2 regions of the Hyphomicrobium album genome follow, and region 2 is predicted to be linked to the other one. Evidence: predicted binding sites of a transcription regulator. Region 2 holds the regulator's gene; the other holds the start of a gene.
The links. Region 2 encodes PhoB, which activates phosphate uptake and scavenging genes when phosphate is short. Its sites were predicted from a motif close to TGTCATNNANCTGTCAT; they were not measured.
Positions count from the first base shown of each region.

Region 1: a site for PhoB is predicted at 2,084-2,100, ahead of GIW81_RS11340 (DUF2794 domain-containing protein). Genes of this name have one in related genera too.

Region 1 covers NZ_WMBQ01000001.1:2,385,445-2,393,364, forward strand. Annotated here, with positions in the region: gene GIW81_RS11335 (M3 family metallopeptidase) at 1-1,661, opposite strand, end outside; gene GIW81_RS11340 (DUF2794 domain-containing protein) at 2,112-2,504, shown strand; gene GIW81_RS11345 (Bax inhibitor-1/YccA family protein) at 2,741-3,487, opposite strand; gene GIW81_RS11350 (ABC transporter permease) at 3,642-6,215, opposite strand; gene GIW81_RS11355 (ABC transporter ATP-binding protein) at 6,212-6,907, opposite strand; gene GIW81_RS11360 (arylesterase) at 7,013-7,735, shown strand; gene thpR (RNA 2',3'-cyclic phosphodiesterase) at 7,752-7,920, shown strand, end outside.
Region 2 covers NZ_WMBQ01000002.1:76,823-84,742, reverse strand. Annotated here, with positions in the region: gene GIW81_RS12545 (aspartate aminotransferase family protein) at 1-423, opposite strand, end outside; gene GIW81_RS12540 (GcrA family cell cycle regulator) at 1,141-1,686, shown strand; gene phoB (phosphate regulon transcriptional regulator PhoB) at 1,772-2,458, opposite strand; gene phoU (phosphate signaling complex protein PhoU) at 2,483-3,193, opposite strand; gene pstB (phosphate ABC transporter ATP-binding protein PstB) at 3,283-4,071, opposite strand; partial or broken gene pstA (phosphate ABC transporter permease PstA) at 4,110-4,916, opposite strand; partial or broken gene GIW81_RS19100 (DUF3333 domain-containing protein) at 5,475-5,912, opposite strand; gene pstC (phosphate ABC transporter permease subunit PstC) at 5,938-7,314, opposite strand; gene GIW81_RS12510 (PstS family phosphate ABC transporter substrate-binding protein) at 7,404-7,920, opposite strand, start outside.

The sequences.
Region 1 (7,920 bases), on a different contig from region 2:
CGCTTCAGGAGCGCCGCCGGCATCGGCTTGCCCGTCTCGTGGTGCACGGCGAACTTCTCCAGCACCTCCGGCACCATCAGCCAGTGCTCGTAGAGCTGCGAGGGCAGCTCGACGAAGTCGCGCGTCACCGACGTGCCCGATATCGACGGGTAGGTCACGTCCGACAGCAGACCATGCAGGCCGTGCCCGAACTCGTGGAAGAGCGTGCGCGCGTCGTCGAGCGATAGCAGGCTCGGCTGGCCCTCCTCGCCCCTGGCGAAGTTCATCACGTTGACGATGATCGGCGACACTTCGCCTGCCACCTTCGACTGCGAGCGGAACGCCGACATCCACGCGCCCGAGCGCTTGGACGGCCGCGCGAAATAATCGCCAAGGAACAGGCCGACGTGCTCGCCGCGCTTGGTCGTCACCTCCCACACGCGCACATCGTCGTGGTAGCGCGGCGCGTCCGGCAGCTCCTTGAACTTCAGCCCGAACAACCGCGTCGCCGTTTCGAACGCGGCGGCGATGACGTTGTCGAGCGTCAGATACGGGCGCGTCGATGCCTCGTCGACATCGTACAGCGCCTTGCGCTCCTTCTCGGCGTAGTAGCGCCAGTCCCACGGCGCGATGGAGAAGTTGCCACCCTCCGCGCGCGCCCGCGCCTGCAGCGCATCGCGCTCGCCGGTGGCGCGGCGCACCGCCGGCTCCCACACCTTGGCGAGCAGGTCGCGCACGCTGCCCGGCGTCTTGGCCATCGTCTCTTCGAGGCTGTAGTCGGCGTAGCTCTTGAAACCGAGCAGCCCCGCATACTCCGCACGCAGCGCGATGATCTCGGAGGTGATGGCGCGATTGTCGGTCGCCTCGCCCATTTGCCCGCGCTTGGTCCAGGCGTTGAACGCTTCCTCGCGCAGGTCGCGGCGCGCCGAGAACTGCAGGAACGGCTCGATCGACGAGCGCGACAGGGTGATGACGTACTTGCCGTCGAGGCCCTGATCGGTAGCAACGCGCGCGGCTGAGTCGCGCAGCGCCTCGGGCAGGCCGTCGAGGTCGCGCTCAGTCAGCACCAGGCGCCAGGACTGCTCGTCCTTCAGAACGTTCTGGGAGAACTGAGTGGCGAGCGTCGCCAGCCGCTGGTTGATCGCGGCGACGCGCGTTTTCTGCTTGGCGCCGAGCTTAGCGCCGGCGCGCACCAACCACTTGTAGCGTAGCTCCAGAACGCGGCGCTGCTCGTCGGTAAGGTCGAGGTCGTCGCGGCGCTCGTAGAGATCCTCGACGCGCTTGAACATGCGGCCGTTGAGCATGATCGCCGTCTCGTGCGCGGCGAGCTTCGGCGCCATGTCGCGCTCGATCGCCTGCAGCGCGTCGCTCGTGTGAGCGCCGGTGAGATTGTAGAAGACGGACGCGACCTTCTCGAGCAGCCGGCCACTCTTCTCAAGCGCCACGACGGTGTTGTTGAAGGTCGGCTTCGCCGTTTCGGCGGCGATATGCGCGATCTCCGCCTTGTGCTCCTTCAGGGCCGCGGCGAATGCCGCCTTGTAGTGCTGCGGCTCGATCTTCTTGAACGGCGGCAGGCCGAAGGCGCTGCCCCATCGAGCCAGCAGCGGATTGGCAGGTTTGGCGCCCGCCGTCGCCTTGCGCGTTGCAGTCTTCGTCTTCGCCTTCGCGACCTTCTTCGCCACGTCGCTCGCTCCGTTCGCGGTTCGGTTTCGCTGCGCACGTTAGACATGGGCGCGCCCGCGTCCAAGAGCGCGCAAGCGTCGCAATAGCGGATGCGCAAAAAAAGAGGGCCGGTGGGGGACCGGCCCATGACGAATTTGGGGGGAGATAAATACTACTGGGAGTCTGCCTTAAAACCCGGTCCTCGGAACTGCCCAGGGGGCTGGGGGGCTGAGAGTCCGGGCGGTTCCGCCGGACCGGGTCTAGAGGCAACGATTGTCACTCTCGCATCGGTTTGGGGCGGATCATTGTCCGGCAAGCGGAGCGAATTTGTCCATGTCGGGGAATTTCCGTGCCGCGCTGCGCCGATTGCGCGCACGTGATGCATATGCGCGGCATGAGTGCACAAGCGTGAGGCTTGAAATCGGGCGCGAGCAGCGCGATCATGAAGGTATCGCGACAGGGAGGCGCCGTTGAGCGAATCCGAACCGATACTCTTCAGCCCGTCTCGCACGGGCGGCTATCGCGGCCATCCCGCCGCAGGTGGCCACTCACCTGACCCTCTGCGCTGCATCACTTTCACTCGCCATGAACTCATGGCCATTCTCGCCGTCTATGGCCGCAAGGTCGCGGCGGGCGAATGGCGCGACTACGCCATCGACCTCGGCCGCGACAAGGCGGTTTTCTCCGTCTTCCGCCGCGCGAGCGAGGTGCCGCTGTTCCGCATCGAGAAGAGCCCCAAGCTCGCGCGCAAGCAGGGTGCCTACTCGGTCCTGGCGCCGGCGGGCCTCATCTTGAAGCGCGGCCCCGACCTTGCCCGCGTCCTCAGCGTTCTGGAAAGCCGCCCGCGCCTCGTCACCGCGTAACTCAACACTGTCATCCCGGAAGCCGGAGCATAGCGAAGGCTATCCGGGACCCAGCGTAAGAATCGTCGACGACTCCGTAGTGCCTTCGGCGCTCTTTGTGCTGGGTCCCGGCTCAGCGCTCGCGTCCATGCGGAGCATGGCTACGCTCGCTTGGCCGGGATGACAGTATGAACCCCCAAAAGCAAAGGGCCGCGGAGTGATCCGCGGCCCTCGCCGTTTCGTCGCTGCCGGTCGGCTTACTCGCGGTTGCCGAACAGATTGAGCAGCATCATGAACATGTTGATGAAGTCGAGGTACAGGCTGAGGGCGCCCATGATGGCGCTCTTGCCCATCGCCACCGCATCACCGGCGACCATCGTGTAGCCGTCCTTGATGCGCTGCGTGTCGTAGGCGGTGAGGCCGGCGAACACGAGCACGCCGATCACCGAGACCGCGAACTGCAGGCCGCTCGACTGCAGGAAGATATTGACGATCGAAGCGAGGATGATGCCGATGAGGCCCATGAACAGGAACGAGCCCCAGCCGGAGATGTCGCGCTTCGTCGTATAGCCCCACAGGCTGAGCGCGCCGAACGTCGCCGCGGTGATGAAGAAGATCTGCGCGATCGACTGGCCGGTGAAGACCAGGAAGATCGACGACAGCGACACGCCCATCACGGCCGCGAACAGCCAGAACGTGAGCTGCGCCGCGCCGACGCTCATCTTCTCGATGCGGAACGAGAGGAAGAATACGAAGGCGAGCGGGGCGAGCATGACGACCCACTTCAGCGGCGAAGCGTAGAGCGCCGTGCCGAACGCCGTGAGCTGGCCGTCGGCGCCGACGGCCATCATGCTGGTGAGGTAAGCCGCGACGCCCGTAAGAGCCACGCCGGCGGCCATGTAGTTATAGACGCCGAGCATGTAGGAGCGCAGACCCTCGTCTACCGCGGCGCCGGTGCGGGTCGGGTAGGCAGAAGTTGCGGACCTAGGATCAAACTGAGCCATTTGTGTTCCCTGAGATTCCTTTGCTTGGCAGAATTTGCCAAATCACGTGGGAAATATGCTCCGCCCACCCGCACCTTTCAAGGCTTACGAAACTGTAAGATTCGCCAACTGCAATAATATACCTGGCGCCAAAAGGCGGCGTTTCATCAAACCTTTACTCGCTGCGCAGGTAGGGGACCGCCGGGGCGCGGAGCACCGCCCAGGTGCCGGCCGACCCGAACAGGAAGACGAGCCCCATCGAAAGCGCCAGGGCGAGCGCCACCGCCCCCGCCGAAAAGGCGAAGGGGATGTGCATCAGCTGGCCGACCACAATTGAGGCGGCAAGCGCACCGAGCAGCACGGCGAACAGCGCCGTTATCGAAGCCAGGATCAGGTATTCGAGGAAGTGCGAGACGAGGATGCGCCGGCGCGTGGCACCGAGCGTCTTCAGGATTACCGCCTCGAGGATGCGCCGCCGCTGCGCCGTCGCCAGCGCCCCGGCCAGGACTAGGGCGCCCGCCAGCAAGGTCACGCTGCCCGCAGCGCGCACCGCCGTCATAACCTGGGCGAACACCCCGTTGACCATCGCCAGCACGTCCTTGACCCGGATGGCGGTGACCGACGGGTAAACCTTGCTCAGCTCGCGCATCGCTTCGCCTTCGGCGGCGAGCGCCGTTCCCTCGGGCAGCGAGACGGTCACCAGCAGGTTGTGCGGGGCGCCGGCGAGGGTATTAGGCGAGAACAGCATGACGAAATTGATGGCCAGGCTCTCCCACTTCACCTCGCGGAGGTTGGAGATGGTCGCCGTCAGGTTGCGGCCGAGCACGTTGACCGTGACCTTGTCGCCGAGCTTGAGGCCAAGCTTGCTGGCGAGATCGGCTTCGAAGGAGACGAGCGGCTCGCCGCTGTAATCCTTCGGCCACCAGTCGCCGGCGACGACGCGGGAACCTGGCGGCACCTCGTCGGCATAGGACAGCCCGCGGTCGCCGTTGAGCACCCACTGCGCTTCCGGCGGCGCCTTGACCTCCTCGACCGGCACATCGTTGAGGCGCACCAGCCGCCCGCGCAGCATCGGCGCCTCCTCCATCGTCACACCCGGCACTCGGCCTTCGATGAGGCTGCGCATGGCGTCGTAGTCGTCCTTCGGCACGTCAAGCACGAAATAGTCGGGCGAGCTCGTCGGCAGCCGGTCCTTCAGCTCGCGCACCAGCGACGCGTCCGCCAGCGCGACGGCGACGAGCAGCGACAGTCCGGCGCCGAGCGACAGCACGACCGAGCGCGTCAGCCCGCCGGGCGCACCGAGGTTGCCGAGCGCCAGCGCCAATTCGGGATACCGCGGCCGCGGCAAGCGCCGCGCGACCCAGGTCACTGCCCAGCCGAGCGCCGCGAACACGGCGAAGACGACGACGAGGCCGACCGTGAAATAGATGGCGATGCGTTTTGAATCCGACGTCAGCAGCGCGAAGACGACGAGCAGTGCAGCCACGCCGAGCGTCGCGAGAACCACCCACATGCGCGGCATGGCCGGCTCGTGCGCGACCTCGTCGCGGAACAGCATCGAGGCGCTGACGCGCTCCACCCGCCCTAGCGGCCACAGCGTGAACAAGAGCGCGACGCCGAAGCCGTAGACCAGCGCCGTCACGATGCTGAGCGGCTTCACCGTCATCTCGGCCGCGATCGGCAGCATGTCGCCGAACAGCCAGTCGAGCACGAATGGTGCGAGGGTACCGAGCACGAGCCCGATCACCACGCCCATCGCGGCCACCGCCAGCACCTCGGCGAGGAAGATCGACAGCACCATGCGGCTCGTCGCGCCGATGCTCTTCATCGTGGCGATGACCTTGCGCCGCTTGTCGATGAACGTCGCCACCGCGTTGGCGATGCCGACGCCGCCGACGAGCAGCGCTGTCAAACCGATGAGCGTCAGGAACTGCCGCAGCCGCTCCAGCGTGCGGCTCACTTGCGGCGAGGGATCGCGCCGGTCGGCGATCGTGAAGCCGGCCTCGGGCAGGTCCGCCTCGATCCGCTGGCGCAGGGCCAGCAGGGCGTCCTCGTCCGCCGAGGCCTCGCCGGTCTTCACCGCGTAGCGCCAACGCACGAGCGTGCCCGGCTTGATCAGCTCCGACTTCTCCAGCGTCGCTTCCGAGATCAGCACGCGCGGGCCGTAGGTCAGGCGGTCGGTGATGCCGTCGGGCTCCGTTTTCAGCGCGCCCGCGACCTTCACCTGCGCCGAGCCGAGGGCAATCGCGTCGCCGACCTTCAGCTTCAGCCGCTCCAGCAACGCCGAATCGACGACGGCACCTTCGCGCAGCGCCTCCTGCAGCGGCTTGCCGCCCGCCACCTCGACCGCGCCGACCAGCGGATAGGCGGCGTCGACCGCCTTCAATTCCGCCAGCGCCTGATCGGAGTTGTCCGGGCGCCGCGCCATCGTGCGCATCGTCGCCGTTTCGCTCACGCGCCCGAAGGCGTCGATCGCATCGCGCTCCTCGCCCACCGCGCGCACATGCGTGCGCGCCAGCGTCAGATCGCCGCCGAGGATTGCCTCGCCCTGCTTCTCGAATCCGGCGCGCAATGCATCCGACACCGCGCCGACGGCGGTGATGACCAGCACACCGAGCGCTACGCAGGCGATGAAGATGCGGAAGCCGGAAATCCCCGACCGCAGCTCGCGCGCGGCAATGCCGAGAAGCAGCGGCAGCCGGCGTTCTCCCTGCGGTGCCGCGGTTTTGATGGCGTCGGTGGCGGTCACGAGACGAGCGCCCCCGTTTCGCTCTCGATGCGGCCGTCGGCCATGCGGATGATGCGATCGCAGGCGCCAGCGAGCTTTTCGTCGTGCGTCACCAGGATGAGCGTCGCCTCGCGCCGCCGCTGCAAGCCGAACAAGAGATCGACGATGTGCCCGCCGGTGCGGCGGTCGAGATTGCCGGTCGGCTCGTCGGCGAGAATGAGCTTCGGCCGCCGCGACAGCGCCCGCGCGATGGCGACACGCTGCTGCTCGCCGCCCGACAGCTGCGCGGGAAAATGATCCATGCGGTGGCTGAGGCCCACCTCCTGCAACAGCTCCCGCGCCGCTGCCTGCGCGTTTCCTTCGCCGGCAAATTCCAGGGGCAGCGCCACATTCTCCAGCGCCGTCATCGTCGGCACGAGATGGAAAGATTGGAAGATGATGCCGATTTCGGCGCCGCGCATCAGCGCCAGATCGTCTTCGCCCATCTTCGACAGGTCGTGGCCAGCAACCTCGACCTTGCCGCCCGTCGCCCGTTCGAGGCCGGCCGTGACCATCAACAGCGACGTCTTGCCGGAGCCCGAAGGCCCGACAATGGCCAGCGATTGACCCTCGCGGGCATCGAGGTCCACGTCGCGCAGAATGCCCACGGGACCGGCGCGGCTCGTCAGGGTGAGGCGCACGTTCTTCAAAACGACAATCGGCTTCGTCACGATCTGATCTGCTCGCAGCTTGTGGGAGGGAACACTTGTCTCAACTTGACGGCGCCTTTACGTCAGGGGGCACGTCGTGGGGCCGCTCTCAGTTGCCTTAGGAGAAGCATGAAGCCGATGTTTGCAGGACGCAACGTATTGGACTGGGCACAGGTGGTGTGCGCAGGGGCGCTCGTCAACACGCTGGCGGGCCTCGCGCTTCTTACCGCTGCCACATTTTCGATCATCCCCGACGCCGACGCCAAGGCGGACAAACCCATCCGTATCGCCGCCTTCGGCGACAGCCTGTCGTCCGGCTACGGCCTGCGACAGAGCCAGGCCTTTCCCGTCCAGTTGCAGAAGGAGCTGAAGGCGCGCGGCCACAATGTCGTCGTCAGCAACGCGGGCGTCGCCGGCGACACCACCGCCGCCGGGCTCGCCCGTCTCGACTGGTCGATCGGCGACGACGTCGACGCCGTCATCCTCGAGTTCGGCGCCAACGACGCGTTGCGTGGCATCGATCCGAAGGTCACGCGCGAGAACATGCAGAAGATCCTCGCCAAGCTCAAAGCCCGCAACATCCCGGTGCTGCTCACGGGCATGCGCTCGCCGACCAACTGGGGCGACACCTACGCGGAAGATTTCGACGTAATCTTCCCGGATCTTGCTAAGGAACACACACTGTTGTTCTACCCGTTCTTTCTCGAAGGCGTCATTCTCAACGCCAAGCTCAACCAGGACGACGGCATGCACCCGAACGCAAAGGGCGTCACCGAGATCGTCCGCCAGATCCTGCCCTCTGTCGAGGAATTGATCGCCAAAGTCGAGGCGCGCCGCGCCGCCAAGAGCTGAACGAACAGGAACAGTCATGCCACGCGTGTTCACCGGCATCGAAATTCCCGCCGAGCAACGCGACGAGATCGCGCGGCTGAAGGTTCCGCTGCCCGGCGGCAGCCGTTGGGCCGAGCCGGACGACCTGCATCTGACGCTGCGTTTCGTCGGCGACATCGAAAAGCCGCAGGCACGCGAGCTCGCCG
Region 2 (7,920 bases):
CAGATACTTGGCGTTGCCGCCGGCGGCGATGGTCGCCAGCGTGCGGCCGTGGAAGGCGCCCGTAAAGGTAATGATCCGCCAGCGTTCTGGCTTGCCGCTCACGAACTGGTAGCGCCGCGACGCCTTTATCGCTGCCTCGCACGCCTCGGCGCCCGAATTGCAGAAGAACACCCTGTCGGCGAACGTCGAGGCGACGAGCCGCTCGGCAAGCCGCTCCTGCCCCTCGACGCGGTAGAGGTTGGAGGTATGCCACAGCTTGCCGGCCTGCTCGGTGAGCGCGGCGACGAGACGTGGGTGCGCATGCCCGAGCACGTTGACGGCGATGCCGGACGCGAAATCCAGATAGCGGTCGCCCGACGGCGTGATGAGCCACGCCCCCTCCCCACGCTCGAAAACGAGGTTCTGGCGCGCGTAAGTACCCATAACGGCCGGCGAAGGGCCGGTTGTAGGAGCAGCCTTGGTTGAGGATTCCGAGGCCGCCAAGGATGCGGACATCGGTCAGCCCACCCTCAAGCAGCGAAGCGTCGCTGAAATCAAAAAAGGCCACCTCCGCGGCGGCCCTGGAACGGCTGTAGATACGCGCGAGGTGCTTTTCTGTCAACGGAATGAGTGTTTTCCGTCAACTCCGGGACCCCTTTCGCGCGTCCATCGGTCAATTGCGCCTTCCGCAACTCACACTTGGGGATGGCTCATTGTGGAAACCGGGCGGGGGAGCCTCCGGCCCCAGCATCGATGGGCAATTGGGCCACGTGGCGCGACATTGCATGTTGCGAATATACCACCTGTCCCGTTGGATGCCCGACGCGCCAGATCTCTGATCTTGTAGGCCCAATTCTGCCTGTTGTAGGTTTCCCTCCGTCGCGGCACGAGGTCTCGCGCTTAATGCGGGACACTCGCTCGAGTAGCCACGACGCGCATCGGCGAAGCAGTTGCTCGCCCTGTCGAATATGCGCTTCGCGTCAAGCGTCAATCAGTTCGCGTCATCCCAGTAACAGCGTCCCGTAACCGGCCAGGCATTGGCTTGTCGCGTTCGCCGTAGTGCGTCTCGCACTGCGCGGTCGCGTCCCCTGTCTGTCCCGATTGACAATCGGTGTGCGCCTCGGCTTGCGCGCGCCCCTGTGGCTCAGGGAGCGAGACTTTATGGCTTGGACGGATGAGCGCGTGGAGCTGTTGAAAAAGCTCTGGGGCGAAGGCCTGAGCGCCAGCCAAATCGCCGGACGCCTCGGCAGCGTCACGCGCAACGCGGTGATCGGCAAGGTTCACCGGCTCGGCCTCTCCGGTCGCGCCACCACCTCACGCATGAAGAGCCATCGCCCGCGCCCGCGGATGGCGTCGAAGCGCATGGCGAAGGCCCGTTTTTCCGCCACCGGCAACCCCGCGTTCCGGGCGCTCTACCAGGAGCAGCAAGAACCCTACATGCCCGCGGTGGAGGAGATCGTCATCCCGCTCGCCGAGCGCAAAACCATCCCGACGCTGCTCGAGTGCAGCTGCCGCTGGCCGATCGGCGACCCGCAAATGGCCGACTTCCACTTCTGCGGCAAGGACAAGGTTCCCGGCTTGCCCTACTGCGAGTTTCATGCCCGCCGTGCGTTCCAGCCGCCTCAAGCTCGCCGCCGCGAGCGCGAGGTGGTGGAGCCGGCGATGGGCGGCGCTCTCGACGTCATTCAGCGCAAAGAAACCGCTTAAGCGGTCAACGCGCCAATCTCGGCAACTAGCCAACAGCGCCGGGCGATGAGCTCGGCGCTCTTTTTTGGCCGGCAGGGAGGGAGTGTCAGGCTTCGCCGAAGACGTAGCCCGCGGAGCGTACGGTGCGGATTGGATCGCGCTCGTTGCCGCGGATGAGCGCCTTGCGCAGCCGGCCGATGTGCACGTCGACCGTGCGCTCGTCGACGAAGGCGTCGCGGCCCCACACGCCGTCGAGCAGCTGCGTGCGCGACAGCACCCGGCCCGAGCTTTCCATCAGAAACTCGAGGAGGCGGAACTCGGTAGGTCCAAGGCGCACTTGGCGCAACCCGCGCATCACGCGGTGCGCCGCCCGATCAAGCTCGATGTCGCCGATCTTCAGCACTTCGGCGACGCGGTCAGGAGACGTGCGGCGCAGGATGGCCTTCACGCGCGCCATCAGCTCCGGCAGCGAGAACGGTTTGACGACGTAGTCGTCGGCCCCTGTCGACAGGCCGCGAATGCGATCGCTCTCCTCGCCGCGCGCGGTGAGCATGAGGATCGACACGTTGCGCGAGTCCGACTTGGAGCGCAGGCGCCGGCAAAGCTCAATGCCGGACACGCCCGGGAGCATCCAGTCGAGCACGACGAGATCGGGACGCTCCTCCTCGAGTAGGATGAGCGCCTCCTCGCCGGTCTCGGCATGGGCGACGCGAAAACCTTCGGCTTCGAGATTGTAGCGCAGCATCTCAGCGAGCGGCGCCTCGTCCTCGACAATGAGAACCTTAGCGGACATTCCGATTGCCCTGCCTCCCTCTCATCAACTGCCGGAGATCAGCGTCGAGCTGGTCTGATCGTCCTTGGGACGATCGTCGGCGATGTTGAAGCCGCGCACCAGGAAGTGCACCGTCTCGGCGATGTTGGTGGTGTGATCGCCGACGCGCTCGACGTTCTTGGCGCCGAACAGCAGATGCGTGGAGATGCCGATATTGCGCGGATCCTCCATCATGTAGGTCAGGAGCTCGCGGAACAGCGAGTTGTACATCGCGTCGATCTGCGCGTCCTCGCGCCACACGGCGAGCGCCTTGTCGGCGTCGCGCTCGGCGTAGGCGTCGAGCACTTCCTTCAACTGATGCAACGCCAGCTCCACCATGTGGCGGATGCCCGACATCAGCGGCTTGGGGTGCGATTCATCGGCGATCGCCAGCGCGCGCTTGGCGATGTTCTTGGCGAGGTCGCCGATGCGCTCGAGGTCCGTAGTGATGCGCAGGGCGCCCATAATGTGGCGCAGGTCGTCGGCCATCGGCTGGCGGCGGGCCACCATCGAGATGACCTGCTCCTCGATCTCGCGCTCGAGATTGTCGATCTGCCGGTCGGAGGCGACGACTTCCTCGGCGAGCTTGGGATCGCGCTTTTCCAACGCGCCGAGCGACTGGCCAAGCAACTGCTCGGCGAGGCCACCCATTTGGGCAATCTTCTTGTCGAGCAACGCCAACTCTTCTTCGTAGGATTTTACGGTGTGCTCATTCATGGGCTTGTCTCCTGCCGAACGCGTCGGGCGGATTTCGGGGGCGGGCTTGGCGGGCTGCGCGGCCTGGCGGCCGAAGAGGGTGCGCAGCATCAGCCGAACCGTCCTGTGATGTAATCCTGGGTGCGCTTGTCCTTGGGACTGGTGAAGATATCGGGCGTGGCGCCTTCCTCGACCAGGATGCCGAGATGGAAGAAGGCCGTGCGCTGCGACACGCGCGCCGCCTGCTGCATCGAATGGGTGACGATGATGATGCAGAAGTTCTTGCGCAGATCGTCGATCAGTTCCTCGATGCGTGCGGTGGCGATTGGATCGAGGGCCGAGCACGGCTCGTCCATGAGGATGACGTCGGGATTGACGGCGATGGCGCGGGCGATGCACAGGCGTTGCTGCTGGCCGCCTGAGAGGCTGGTGCCGGAATCATCGAGGCGATCCTTCACCTCGTTCCAAAGGCCGGCCTTCCCGAGGCTCGTATGTACGATCTCCTCCATGTCGGCCTTCGAGTGGCTCATCCCGTGGATCCGCGGGCCGTAAGCGACGTTCTCGAAAATCGACTTGGGGAACGGGTTTGGTTTCTGGAACACCATGCCGACGCGGGCGCGCAGCTGCACCACGTCGAGGCTCTTGTCGTAGATGTCCTGGTTGTCGATCGTAATTCTTCCGGTCACCCGCGCACTGGCGACCGTATCATTCATCCGGTTGATGCAGCGCAGGAACGTCGACTTGCCGCAGCCAGAGGGGCCGATGAAGGACATCACGGCGCGGTCGGGGATCTCGACCGAAACGTTCTGCAGGGCGTGCTTCTCCCCGTAATGGACATTCACGTCCTTGGCTACCACCTTCGGCGGCGCGGTGACGGAGGAAGCCTCCGAATGCTGCATAACCATACTGTCCATATTCGCCTCGAGTGTTAGCGCTGTCACCAGCGACGCTCAAACCTTTTGCGCAGCCAAATGGCCAATCCGTTCATGACGAACAAGAACAGGAGGAGCACGATGATGGCGAACGCGGTCTTTGCCTGAAAACCGACCTCTGGCAAATCCGACCAGAGGAAGATCTGAACCGGGAGGACGGTCGCCGCTTGCGTGAAGCTACCAGGCACGTCGACGATGAAGGCGACCATGCCGATCAGAAGCAGCGGCGCAGACTCACCGAGCGCGTGCGCCATGCCGATGATGGTTCCAGTAAGGATGCCTGGCATCGCCAGCGGCAGCACGTGATGAAAGATCGCCTGCTGCTTGGATGCACCGACGCCAAGCGCCGCCTCGCGAATGGAGGGGGGAACCGCCTTCAAAGCGGCACGGCTGGCGATGATGATGGTGGGCAGAACGAGAAGCGCCAGCACCAACCCTCCGACCAGCGGCGCCGAGCGCGGTAGGCCGAAGAAGTTGAGGAACACCGCAAGGCCAAGCAGGCCGAACACGATCGACGGTACCGCCGCCAGATTGTTGATGTTCACCTCAACAATGTGCGTGATCCAGTTCTTGGGAGCGAACTCCTCGAGATAAATGGCGGCTAGCACGCCGATCGGTAGGCAGAGTGCAAGTGTGATCAACATCGTCAGCGCCGAGCCGACGAGGGCACCGAGGACGCCCGCAAGCTCAGGCTCCCGGCTATCTCCCTGCTCGAAGAACGAGAGATTGGGGACGCTCCTGACGAGCCCCTTCCCTTTCAGCTCTTGGAGAATGGCGATGCTCGGATCCCGAATTTTGCGGCTGGTCTCCGGCGTGGCGACGACGACCTGCTGCCACTGCCCGGCGGCGGCGCCAGCAACCGAATCCAAAGGAATGAGTACGTCGCCTTCGACACGGTCCCCACCCACGGCGGCAGCCTTGATCACGCCGCCGTTGATGACGATGAGGACTGACGGCATATCGGACGTCAGCTGTTCCGTAACCCCCAGGCCGGCATGCCGCTGCATCAATGCGTCAGCTTTACCGCGCAGATCACCCACCTGCCCCTCGAGCCGCGCCTTGTCGCTCTGCAAGGACTTTGCACGCGACTCCAGCGCCGAAATCTGCGGACCATCGTTCACCTTGCGCGCCTCATCGAGCCGCGTAAGCGCCGCCTTCAGGTCGGCGTCCATCGAACGCACGATGGTACTGAGACGGTCCGCCTCGTGCGTCTGCCGCTCGGCATTTTTGGCCAGCATTTGTTTGACGACCAATAGCTGGTCGGCAAAGGCATTGGAGGTGGAAAACACCGTCACCTTGCCCGCAGTCGCGCTCGGGGTTGCCTCGCCGGCACCCGACAGCACGCGGATGTCAGTGGAAATGCCTTTGAGGTAGAGATCTGCGTCGGCACTAAGAAGCACTGGCGCTGTGATCCGTTGCCCAATAAGGGCCGGGTTCGCGATAACCATGCGGCGCAGGTCGTCCGCGGCACCGGACGAAAGTACGTCTTGAAGTGCGCGGCGCTCGGTCCGGCTCTGCATCTGCGGGAACAGGGCGTAAAGCCCTTCGCGCACGATCTTGTCGAAGTCGCCGGCCGCAATCTTTTGCGGGTCGACGAGATCGCTCGACACCATGACGCTGAGCGCTAGCTCCGACTGGGTGAAGGCCGGCATGGCCTTTATGAAGATGTCGGTTAGGAGCGCGAGCAGAAACACTGCGGCAAACAAGATTGCCGCCAGCCCATAAAGCCGGAAGCGCCGCTCGCTTCGGTAGCGCCGTGCAACGCGTGCGCGCGCAGCATCAGATGTGACATCGAGGCGACGCTGCATAGGAGCCGAGCCTGAGACAGTGGTATCAGTCATATTGCTCTCGATATCTCTCGACGATGCGCAGCGCGATCACATTGAGCGTGAGAGTGAAGAAGAACAGGACGAACCCGAGGGCGAATGCCGACAGTGTCTTGACGCTGTCGAACTCCTGGTCGCCGACGAGAAGCGTTTTGATTTGCACGGTGATCGTGGTCACCGCTTCGAGCGGGTTGAACGTCAGGTTGCCGGCAAGACCCGCAGCCATCACCACGATCATGGTTTCGCCCACGGCGCGGCTAATGGCCAGCATCATCGCCGAGACAATGCCCGATAGCGCGGCTGGCAGGACGACCTGCCTGATCGTCTCCGACCGCGTAGCGCCCATGGCGTAGGAGCCATCGCGCAAGGACTGCGGCACGGCATTGATCACGTCATCGGAAAGTGAAGAAACGAAGGGAATGATCATCACGCCCATGACGAGACCGGCGGCCAGCGCGGACTCGGAAGCTACGCTGAGGCCTACCGCGGCGCCCAGATCGCGGATAAGCGGGGCCACAGTGAGCGCCGCGAAGAAGCCGAACACGACAGTCGGCACACCGGCGAGGATCTCAAGGATCGGTTTGGCTGTTGCCCGGAAGCGCGGAGATGCGTACTCGGCCATGTAGATCGCGGCAAACAGACCGATCGGTCCCGCCACAAGCATGGCGATTACGGTAATCAGCATCGTTCCGACAAACAGCGGAAGAAATCCGAAGGCGCCAGATTGACCAACCTGGTCTGCGCGCATGGCGATCTGCGGTGACCACTGCGTCCCGAAGAGAAAGTCGTACCAGGGATACTTACTGAAAAAACGCAACGTCTCGAATAGCACCGAAAATACGATGCCGAGCGTGGTTAGGACCGCCACTACAGAGCACGCTATCAGCACCCATACCACGACCCGTTCGACGACATTGCGCGCACGGAACTGCGGTCGCTGTTGCGACGTCGCCCACCAGAAACCGATAGCCCCGACGGCAAGTCCGCCAGCGAGCAGTGCCCATCCGCTAGCGGACGACAACCACTGCATGGTCTCAGCCGCGTGTCGGATCTCGGGACTTGCCTGCTCGGTCAGGCCGCCGCCGGTCACCGCGTTTTGCAGCTCGCGGGCCACGGTCGCACGCGATAGATCGTCGGTCGGCTGCATGGCGGCGGGCAACTCGGCCAATCCCCGCGCCTCGATAAATTTGGGCGCTGCAATCGACCAAATGATGAAGAGGAGCAGCATCGGCAGCGCTGCCGAGATGGCAACGAACCAGCCGTGATACGACGGCAAGGAGTGGGGCAACACACCGCTGCTATAGAAGCTCGAGCCGCGCATGCGACCGAACAAGTACCCCACGACCGCTATGGCCACGAGTGAAAGAAGATAAATCGCGCTCATACGCGTCCCGCCGACGTCGAAGAATAGCGAGGACTGAGCGGCACCGGCGCGGCATCATTGCCGCGCCGGCTCAGTCCTATCGTGGCAACCTAGCTGCTCGGACCCGACATCGAAGCGAGATCAGCGCCCGTCTTGGCCGTTTTGGCGGCCTCATCAGACGGAAGCGGGATCAGGCCCTTCTTCGACAGATAGCCTTCCTCGCCCATGGCCTTCTCGGAGATGTACTCGGCGACGAACTCCTTGATGCCGGGGATCACGCCGACGTGCGCCTTCTTCACGTAGACGAACAGCGGACGCGACACGGGATACTTGCCACCCGCGATGTTGTCGAAGTTCGCTTCGATGCCACCGATAGTGGCGCCCTTGATCTTCGCCGTGTTCTCCTCAAGGAAGGAGTACCCGAACACGCCGACGGCCTTCGGATTGGCCTCGAGCTTCTGGACGATGAGGTTGTCGTTCTCGCCGGCGTCGATCCAGGCGCCGTCCTCACGAACTGATTTCCAGATCTTCTCAAAGTTCTTGGTCTTGTTCTTCTTGTCGTCTTCCTTGATGGCCTTGAGGGCATCGCTCTTCTCGGCGCCCTTCTCCATCACCAGCTCGAGGAAG